Regions from separate parts of the Promicromonospora sp. Marseille-Q5078 genome, predicted to be linked through region 2. Evidence: riboswitches for the same ligand, from Rfam matches in the RefSeq annotation. Region 2 holds a riboswitch; the other holds the start of a gene.
The links. Region 2 has a riboswitch for glycine ahead of gcvP (aminomethyl-transferring glycine dehydrogenase). Riboswitches for the same ligand answer to the same signal wherever they lie in the genome.

Region 1 (4,407 bases), 3.0 Mb from region 2:
TCGAGATGACTGGCGGCGTCCGGTACGCCTACACGGGCAGCTGGTGCAGCCCGGGGCGGGAGACGTCGTGGAACGGGTCGTGGCGGCTGTCGGGCGAGCACGGCAGCGCGGTGTGGGACGGCGACCACGACCCGGTCGCCGAGCCCGCGGCGGCGACGTCGTCGCCGGACGGCCCCGGCGCCGAGGACCGGGGCGAGGGGATCGCGGGGTCGCTCGCGGCCTTCCTCGCCGCCCTCGACGGCGGGCCCGCCCCGCGCGGCGAGGTCCACGAGAACGTGCTGAGCCTGGCGATGGTCGAGGCGGCCGTCGAGTCGGCGACGTCGGGCGCGCGCGTGCTCGTCGACGACGTGCTCGAGCGGGCGTACCAGCGGGCGCTCGCGGACGAGGCGCGGGACGACGTCCGCGCGCGGCTCGGGTCGTGGACGTCGGTCCGGGCGGCGCTCGACCCCGCCCTCGACCCCGCCCTCGACCCCGCCCTCGACCCGGCGGGGCCGACCCGTGGCTGAGCGTCCCGGCGCCGGCCTGCCGGTCGTGGGCGTCGCCGCGGTGGGCCACTCGTTCATGGGCGCCGTGCACTCGCACGCGTGGCGCACCGTCGACCACGTCGGGACGCCCCGCGCGCGGACGGCGATGCGCGTGCTCGCGGGCCGCGACCTCGCGCGGGCAGCCGAGGCCGCCGACCGGCTCGGCTGGGCCGAGGCCACCGACGACTGGCGGTCCGTGCTCGAGCGCGACGACGTCCAGGTGGTCGACATCCTCACGCCGGGCGACACGCACGAGGAGGTCGCCGTCGCCGCCATGGCGGCCGGCAAGCACGTGATCTGCGAGAAGCCGCTCGCGACGTCCGTCGCGGCGGCCGAGCGGATGGCGGCCGCCGCCCGGGCGGCCGCCGCGCGCGGCGTGCGCAGCATGGTGGCGTTCAACTACCGCCAGGTCCCGGCGCTCGCGCTCGCGCGGCGGCTCGTCGCCGCCGGCCGGCTCGGCGCCGTGCGCCACGTGCGCGCCGTCTACCTGCAGGACTTCATCGTGGACGAGTCCTTCCCGCTCACCTGGCGGCTGCAGCGCGACCGGGCGGGCGCGGGCGCGCTGGGCGACATCGGGTCGCACATCGTCGACGTGGCGCAGTTCGTCACCGGCCAGCTCCTCACCGAGGTGAGCGGCACCACCGAGACCTTCGTGACCCACCGCCCGGTCGAGGCCTCGCCCTCGTCGGGCGGCCTGGCGGCCCGCGGGTCCGGCGAGCTCGGCGAGGTCACGGTGGACGACGCCGCCGCCTTCGTGGGCCGGGGCGACGGCGGCGCGCTGATGACCTTCGAGGCCACCCGCATGGCCACGGGCCGCAAGAACGCGATGCGGCTCGAGGTGAACGGGTCGCGGGGGAGCGTCGCCTTCGACTTCGAGGCGATGAACGAGCTCTGGCTGTACGACCGCGACCTGCCCGACGCCGAGAACGGCTTCCGCCGCATCCTGGCGACGGAGCCGGAGCACCCCGGCTCGACAACTGGTGGCCCGCCGGCCACGGGCTCGGCTACGACCACTCCTTCGTGCACGAGCTGCAGGAGTTCCTGGAGGCCGTGCACGACGGGCGGGACCCGGCGCCGTCGTTCGACGAGGGCCTGCAGGTGCAGCGGGTGCTCGACGCCGTGCAGCGCAGCGCCGCCGCCGGGGCGGCGTTCACCGCGGTCTGAGCGCGCCTGCGCCTGGCCCTCGCGGCCCGGCGCAGGACCGGAACCGGATCGATCCACGGCGGAAACCCGCACGAAACGGGCGGCCGGGCACGATGGTGCCCGAAGCAAGCACCGACGTCGGGGCCACCAGCCCCGGCGCCCGACGATCCGTAGGGGAGAGACTCGCTCCGGCGAGCGCCGAAGGGGCAAGCACCCGCAATCTCTCAGGCAGAAGGACTCTACGGTCAGGGAACTCTGGAGAGTGACCCCACACGGGGTCCGCCGACGGGGAAGCGCTCGACCGCGCGACACTCTCAGGCCGAAGGACAGAGCGGGACGGATCACCGGCGCGCCGCGCCGGTGACGCGACCCAGGGAGGCCGCATGTCCGTCGCCGCGTCCGAGCTAGCCCCCGACTCCACCGACGTGCTCGCCGCCGCGAGCCAGCCGATCCTCTGGGTCTCCGCGATCGGGGTGTTCGTCGTCATCGCGCTCCAGAGCGTCATCTACTATCGGGCGGTGCGTCGCGCGGCCCCCGACGCCGGGATGGAGGCCACGGAGGTCGCCACCGCCTTCCGCGCCGGGTCGCCTCGCCTCGATCGGCCCGTCCCTGGCCGTCTCCCTCATCGCGATCACGCTGATCAGCGTGCTCGGCAGCCCCGCGGTCCTCGTGCGGATCGGGCTCATCGGGTCCGCCCCCTACGAGCTGAACGCCGCCTCGCTGGTGGCGACCGGGATGGGTGCCCGGCTCGGCGGGGACGGCTGGACCCAGGAGGTGTTCGCCACCGCTCTGCTCGCCATGGGCATCGCGGGGGCGGGCTGGATGGTCGTGACGCTGATCGTCACGCCGCTGCTCAAGCGCGGGCAGGGCGCGGTCAAGGTCTCGGGCCGGACGGCCGCGGCCATGTCCGTGGTGCCCGGCGCCGCGATGCTCGGGGCGTTCGCCGTCATGGGGCTGCAGCAGCTCGCGTCCGGGGTCGTCCCGGCCGCGGTGGCGGTGTCCTCCGGCGTCGTGATGGCCGGGCTGCTCCACCTCTCGCGGAGGTTCGACGCCGGCTGGCTCAAGGAGTGGGGGCTGGGGATCGCGCTGGTCGCCGGCCTCGCCGTCGCCGTCGCGCTCACCTCCGCCGGGCTCGGCTGACGGCGCCCCCGCGCGTCGACCCCCGCCCGCCCTCGGCCCATCCGGCCCCCGACACTCCGGCACAGAGAGCAGGGATCCTCATGTCTGCAACGACGAACTCGGGTACCGCCAGCTCCACCTCTCCCGTGAGCACCGCCAGCACCGCCAGCACCGCCGACGCCGCGTCCTGGCGCCGGTTCGACACGACGACGTCCCGCTGGGGCCGCATCACCATGCTCCTGGGGATGGTCCTCATGATCGCCGGGCCCGCGGTCCTCGCCGCCGAGCTCGGGGTCCACCTCACGACCGTGCTCGCCGCGGTCGCCACGCTGGCCGTGGCGTTCGGCGTCATCTGGGTCGTGGAGCCCCTGTCGTACTTCCCGATCCTCGGCCCCGCCAGCATGTACCAGGCGTTCATGATCGGGAACATCTCGAACAAGCTGCTCCCGGCGGCGATCGTCGCCCAGTCGACCATCGGCGCCCGGCCCGACACCCGCAAGGGCCAGCTCGCCGCCGTCCTCGCGATCTGCGGGGCCGCGACCACGCACCTCACGTCGCTGGCCGTGTGCGTCGGCCTCCTCGGCACCGTGCTGATGCGGGTCATCCCGGACGCCGTGGTAGGCACCGTCCAGCTGTACGTCCTGCCGGCGATCATGGGCGCGATCCTCGTGCAGATGGTCGCGAGCAACCCGGACTGGCGCACGCTGCGCGTCGCCGTCGCCGTCGGGGTGCTCGTGCAGTTCGTGCTCGTGCCGCTGGTGCCCGCGATCGCCCCGTTCGCCCTGGCCGTGGCGGTGCTCGGCACGACCGGGCTGGTGCTCGCCTCCGCCGTGCGCCGCGCCCCCGCCGCCTCCGAGAACGGCGCGCCCGCGTGACCCCCTCCCCGCCGTCCCCGACCACCGAGACCCGTCCCACCACGAAGGAGCGCCCCATGACCGACGTCCTGAGCACGACCCGCACCCCGCTGGAGACCGTCACGCCGCTCGTCGACGAGCTGGCCCCCCGCCTCACCGACCTGGCCGACGCCATCTGGGCCGAGCCCGAGCTGCGCTGGGAGGAGCACCGGTCCGTGGCCAAGCAGGTCGCCGTCGCCACGGAGCTCGGCGCGTCGGTCACCCGGGACGTGGCAGGGATCCCGACGGCGTTCACCGCGCAGTGGGGCACCACCGGCCCGGTGATCGCGTTCCTCGGCGAGTACGACGCGCTGGCGTCGCTCAGCCAGGCCGCCGGCAGCGTCGAGCGCGCGCCGGACCCGGGCAACGACTCCGGCAACGGCCAGGGCTGCGGTCACCACCTGCTGGGCTCCGGCTCGCTGCTGGCCGCCGCGGCCCTGGCCCGGCACCTGGAGGCCGAGGGGCTGCCGGGCGTGGTGCGCTACTACGGCTGCCCGGCCGAGGAGGGCGCGGCCGGCAAGTCGTTCATGGTGACGGGCGGGGCGTTCCAGGACGTCGACGTGGCCCTCACCTGGCACCCCGGCGACGGGCTGGGCGTCTGGCAGGCGCTGTCCCTCGCCTACACGCAGCTGTACTTCCGGTTCCGGGGCCTGCCCGCGCACGCGGGGGCCAACCCGCAGCACGGGCGCTCCGCGCTCGACGCCGCCGAGCTGATGAACGTCGGCGTG
Region 2 (4,407 bases):
GGCCGGCGACCTCGACGTCGTCCTGCTCGAGCGCGACGCGGACATGGACGCCCCCGCGCCCCGCGGCGTGCACGACGTGCCCCTGATCGACGAGCCGTGGTGCGTCGTCGTCCCGGCCGCGCTGCCGATGCCCGAGCGGCTCGACGACCTGGCGCAGCTCCAGTGGATCGGGGCCGAGGCGGGCACGGCGTCCGACCGTGCGCTGCGGCGCCTCGGGCGCACGCTCGGCACCACGGTCACCACCCGGCACTCGTTCTTCGACTTCGACACGGCGCTCGCCCTGGTCGCCGCCAACCAAGGCGTCGCGATGCTCCCCGCGCTCGCGCTCGAGGGCGGGGACGTGCCCGAGGGCCTGGAGGTCGCGCGGCTGGCCGGGCTGGGCACCCGGCGCATCGTGGCGCGGCACCGCGCCACGCGGCACGAGCCCGGCCCCGCCGTGCGCGCCGTGGTCGACGCGATGGTCGAGGTCACGCGGGACCTCGAGCTCGGCTGAGCAGCGGCCGCCGCCGCGCTCCGGCGCGCGGCGCACGCGCGGCGCTCCTACGATCGCGAGCATGAGCGACACCACCGCGGGGTCGGGCAAGGGGGCGCCGCTGTCCCGGCGCACCGTCGGGACGGCGCGACGGCTGTGGGGACTGGTGTACCTGCGGGGCGTCGCCTACCTCGCGGCCGGCGTCCTGCTCTTCCTCAACCCCGAGGAGGGGTTGGTGTGGCTGCGCTGGCTGGTCGGGCTCGTGATCCTCGTGCAGGGCGTCCTGCTGATCGTCGAGGGCCGGCCGTCGAAGGCCGACACGACCGCGCAGAGCACCGGGGACGAGGTCAGCTGGCGGTTCGTCGCGGGCATCCTGAGCGTCGCCGCGGCGCTGCTGATCGTCCTGTGGCCGTCGATGACGGCGCCCATGCTGTACCTCGTCGTCGGGATCTGGGCCTGCGCCGCCGGCGCGGTCGGGGTGATCGGCGCGCTGCGGGGGCGCGCGCTGCGGGCGCTGGCGTGGGACTGGCAGCTCGCCAACGCCGTGCTGTGGCTGGTGCTGGGCGTCGTCGTCCTCACCCGACCCACCGACGACACGGTGACGATCGCGCTGCTCCTCGCCCTGTACCTGCTGCTGTCGGGGGCGGTGATCCTCGTCGGCGGGCTCGCGAGCACCACACGGGTGCGCGACGAGCGCAAGGGACGGGCCCCTGCCGAGGGTGTCCCGCGGGAGACCGACGCCGCGGCGCCCCGGGCCGCGACGACGCCGAGGCGCGGGCGGCCGCCCGCGCCCACGACGGACGGGCCCGCACGGCCGGCGGCGACGGGCGGCGCCGACCCGGCCACGGCGCGTCACGAGGACGACACACGGCCCGGGTAGGATCGGCGGCACAACGCAACACGCTGTTCGAACCGCGTCGGGAGAGCCCGCGCCGTGACGTCGGACCGGTCACCCGGTGCGCGTGCGGCCGGCGCCGAAGGAGCAATCCCTCCCCGGGAATCTCTCAGGCACCCCGTACCGTCGCGGCGAGGCAACTCTGGAAAGCGGTGCGCCGCCCTCGTCCGGCCCTGGCCCGACGTCGACGACGGACCCACCGACGGTGCAAGTCGGCGCGCCCCGTCGTCGTCCTGACCTGCTGTGACGCAGGCCGTGGCGATGCCAGGCGGACCGGCAAAACTCTCAGGTCGACGTGCGACCGGGCGGACGCCCGGCACGTGGTCAGATGACAGAGCGGGGAGGGACTCGATCGTCCCCGTCCGCCTGCCCGACCGACCTCCCGGAGCGCTCGACGTGACCACCTCCCCCGGCTCCCCCGCGTACGACCCCGACGTGTTCGCCGACCGCCACCTGGGCCCCCGCGGCCGCGAGGTCGCGACGATGCTGGACCAGCTCGGCCACGACAGCCTGGACGCCCTCGTCGACGCCGCTGTCCCGAAGGCGATCCGCACGGACCGTCCGCTCGACCTGCCCGCCGCCCGGTCCGAGGCCGAGGTGCTGGCCCACCTGCGCGACCTCGCGGGGAAGAACCAGGTCAAGCGCCAGATGATCGGCCTGGGCTACTACGGCACCGCCACTCCCCCGGTGATCCGCCGCAACGTGCTCGAGTCCCCCGCCTGGTACACGGCGTACACGCCGTACCAGCCGGAGATCTCCCAGGGCCGGCTTGAGGCGCTGCTCAACTTCCAGCAGGCCGTGGAGGACCTTACGGGCCTGGGGATCGCCGGCGCGTCCCTGCTCGACGAGGCGACCGCGGTGGCGGAGGCCGTCGCGCTCATGTGGCGCGCCTCGCGCGCGAAGAGCGGGTACGTGGTGCTCGACGCGGACCTGTTCCCGCAGAGCCTCGCGGTGACGCGCGGCCGCGCGGAGGCCATCGGGCTGCCGGTCGTCGCGATGGGGCTCGACGGCGGGCTCGCGGCCGGCCTGGAGGCGTTCGTCGCGGCGGGCGGCGAGCTGCCCGAGGGCGACCTGGTGGGCGTCGTGGTGCAGCAGGCGGGCGCGTCGGGGCGTGTGCTGGACGCGCGCGGCGTGGTCGCGGAGGCCAAGGAGCGCGGCGCGCTCGTCACGGTGGCCGCGGACCTCCTGGCCCTGACCCTGCTGACCTCCCCGGGGGAGCTCGGCGCGGACGTGTCGGTGGGTTCGGCGCAGCGTTTCGGCGTCCCGCTCTTCTACGGCGGCCCCCACGCGGCGTTCATGGCGGTCCGCAAGGGCCTCGAGCGGCAGCTGCCCGGCCGCCTGGTGGGCGTGTCGACCGACGCCGACGGCGCGACGGGCCTGCGCCTCGCCCTTGCCACCCGAGAGCAGCACATCCGCCGCGAGAAGGCGACGAGCAACATCTGCACGGCGCAGGCGCTGCTCGCGATCGTGGCCTCGATGTACGCGGTCTACCACGGCCCGGAGGGCCTGCGCGCGATCGCGGAGCGCACCCACGCCCGCGCCGCCGCCGTCGCGGCGGGCCTGCGCGCCGCGGGGGTCGAGGTCGAGCACGAGGTCTTCTTCGACACCGTCCGCGCCGTCGTCCCGGGCCGCGCGCAGCAGGTCGTCACGGCCGCCGCGGACGCCGGCTACAACCTGTACAAGGCCGACGCCGACCACGTACAGATCGCCTGCGACGAGACGACCACACAGCCCGACGTTGATGCAGTCCTCGCCGCCGTCACCGGCCAGGTAGTCGATGTGACGGACGAAGCGGGGAGCTCGGACACCCCTCGCGCGGACGTAGACCTTCCCGAAGTGGAGGGCGCCCTGGCGCCCGTGAACGCGTCCGCGCGAGGGGTTTTCGAGCTCCCCGCGGACGTCACCCGGACCACGCCCTACCTCCAGCACCCCATCTTCCACGTCCACCGCAGCGAGACCTCGATGCTCCGCTACCTGCGGTCGCTGAGCGACAAGGACCTGGCGCTGGACCGCACGATGATCCCGCTGGGCTCGTGCACGATGAAGCTCAACGCGACGGCGGAGATGGAGGCCATCAGCTGGCCGGGCTTCGCGGACATCCACCCGTACGTGCCCGCTGACCAGGCCCGGGGCTACACGGAGCTGGTGTCGACGCTGGAGGCGCAGCTCGCGGAGATCACGGGGTACGCGGGGGTGTCGGTGCAGCCGAACGCGGGCTCGCAGGGCGAGTTCGCGGGCCTGCTGGCGATCAAGGGGTACCACCGGTCGCGGGGTGAGGGGCACCGCGACATCGTGCTGATCCCGGCGTCGGCGCACGGGACGAACGCGGCGTCGGCGGCCCTCGCGGGGCTGCGCGTGGTGGTCGTGGCGACGGCGGACGACGGCGAGATCCAGCTCGACGACCTGCGCGCGAAGCTGGACCAGCACGGCGCGCAGGTGGCCGGGATCATGATCACGTACCCGTCCACGCACGGGGTGTACGAGGAGCATGTCCGCGAAGTCTGCGACCTTGTACACGATGCTGGTGGGCAGGTGTACATCGACGGCGCGAACCTGAACGCGCTGGTCGGGCTGGCGCGGCCGGGGGAGTTCGGCGGCGACGTGTCGCACCTCAACCTGCACAAGACGTTCTGCATCCCGCACGGCGGCGGAGGCCCCGGCGTCGGGCCCGTCGCGGTGGCGGAGCACCTGGTGCCGTTCCTGCCGGCCAACCCGGTCACGCCTCCGGGGGAGCACGACGCTGGGCACGGCGTCCCCGTGAGTGCGGCGCCGCACGGGTCGGCGGGCATCCTGCCGATCTCGTACGCCTACCTCGCGCTCATGGGGCCGGACGGGCTCACGGAGGCCTCCAAGGCCGCCGTCCTCACCGCGAACTACGTGGCGAAGCGCCTCGACCCGTTCTTCCCGGTGCTGTACACGGGGAAGAACGGCCTGGTGGCGCACGAGTGCATCCTCGACCTGCGTCCCCTGACCGCGGAGACCGGCGTGACCGCCGAGGACGTCGCGAAGCGGCTCATCGACTACGGCTTCCACGCCCCGA

Region 1: it holds a riboswitch for glycine, as region 2 does, so the genes downstream of both, ACQFYA_RS14770 (DUF5058 family protein) here and gcvP (aminomethyl-transferring glycine dehydrogenase) in region 2, are expected to answer to the same signal.

Annotation. Positions count from the first base shown of each region.
Region 1 covers NZ_JBNPQG010000001.1:3,168,022-3,172,428, reverse strand. The annotation lists gene ACQFYA_RS14780 (Gfo/Idh/MocA family protein) at 1-506, shown strand, start outside; partial or broken gene ACQFYA_RS14775 (Gfo/Idh/MocA family protein) at 562-1,688, shown strand; glycine riboswitch at 1,831-1,917, shown strand; glycine riboswitch at 1,921-1,999, shown strand; partial or broken gene ACQFYA_RS14770 (DUF5058 family protein) at 2,051-2,191, shown strand; gene ACQFYA_RS14765 (DUF5058 family protein) at 2,313-2,807, shown strand; gene ACQFYA_RS14760 (hypothetical protein) at 2,933-3,661, shown strand; gene ACQFYA_RS14755 (amidohydrolase) at 3,718-4,407, shown strand, end outside.
Region 2 covers NZ_JBNPQG010000001.1:173,662-178,068, forward strand. The annotation lists gene ACQFYA_RS00780 (LysR family transcriptional regulator) at 1-493, shown strand, start outside; gene ACQFYA_RS00785 (HdeD family acid-resistance protein) at 555-1,352, shown strand; glycine riboswitch at 1,381-1,503, shown strand; gene gcvP (aminomethyl-transferring glycine dehydrogenase) at 1,764-4,407, shown strand, end outside.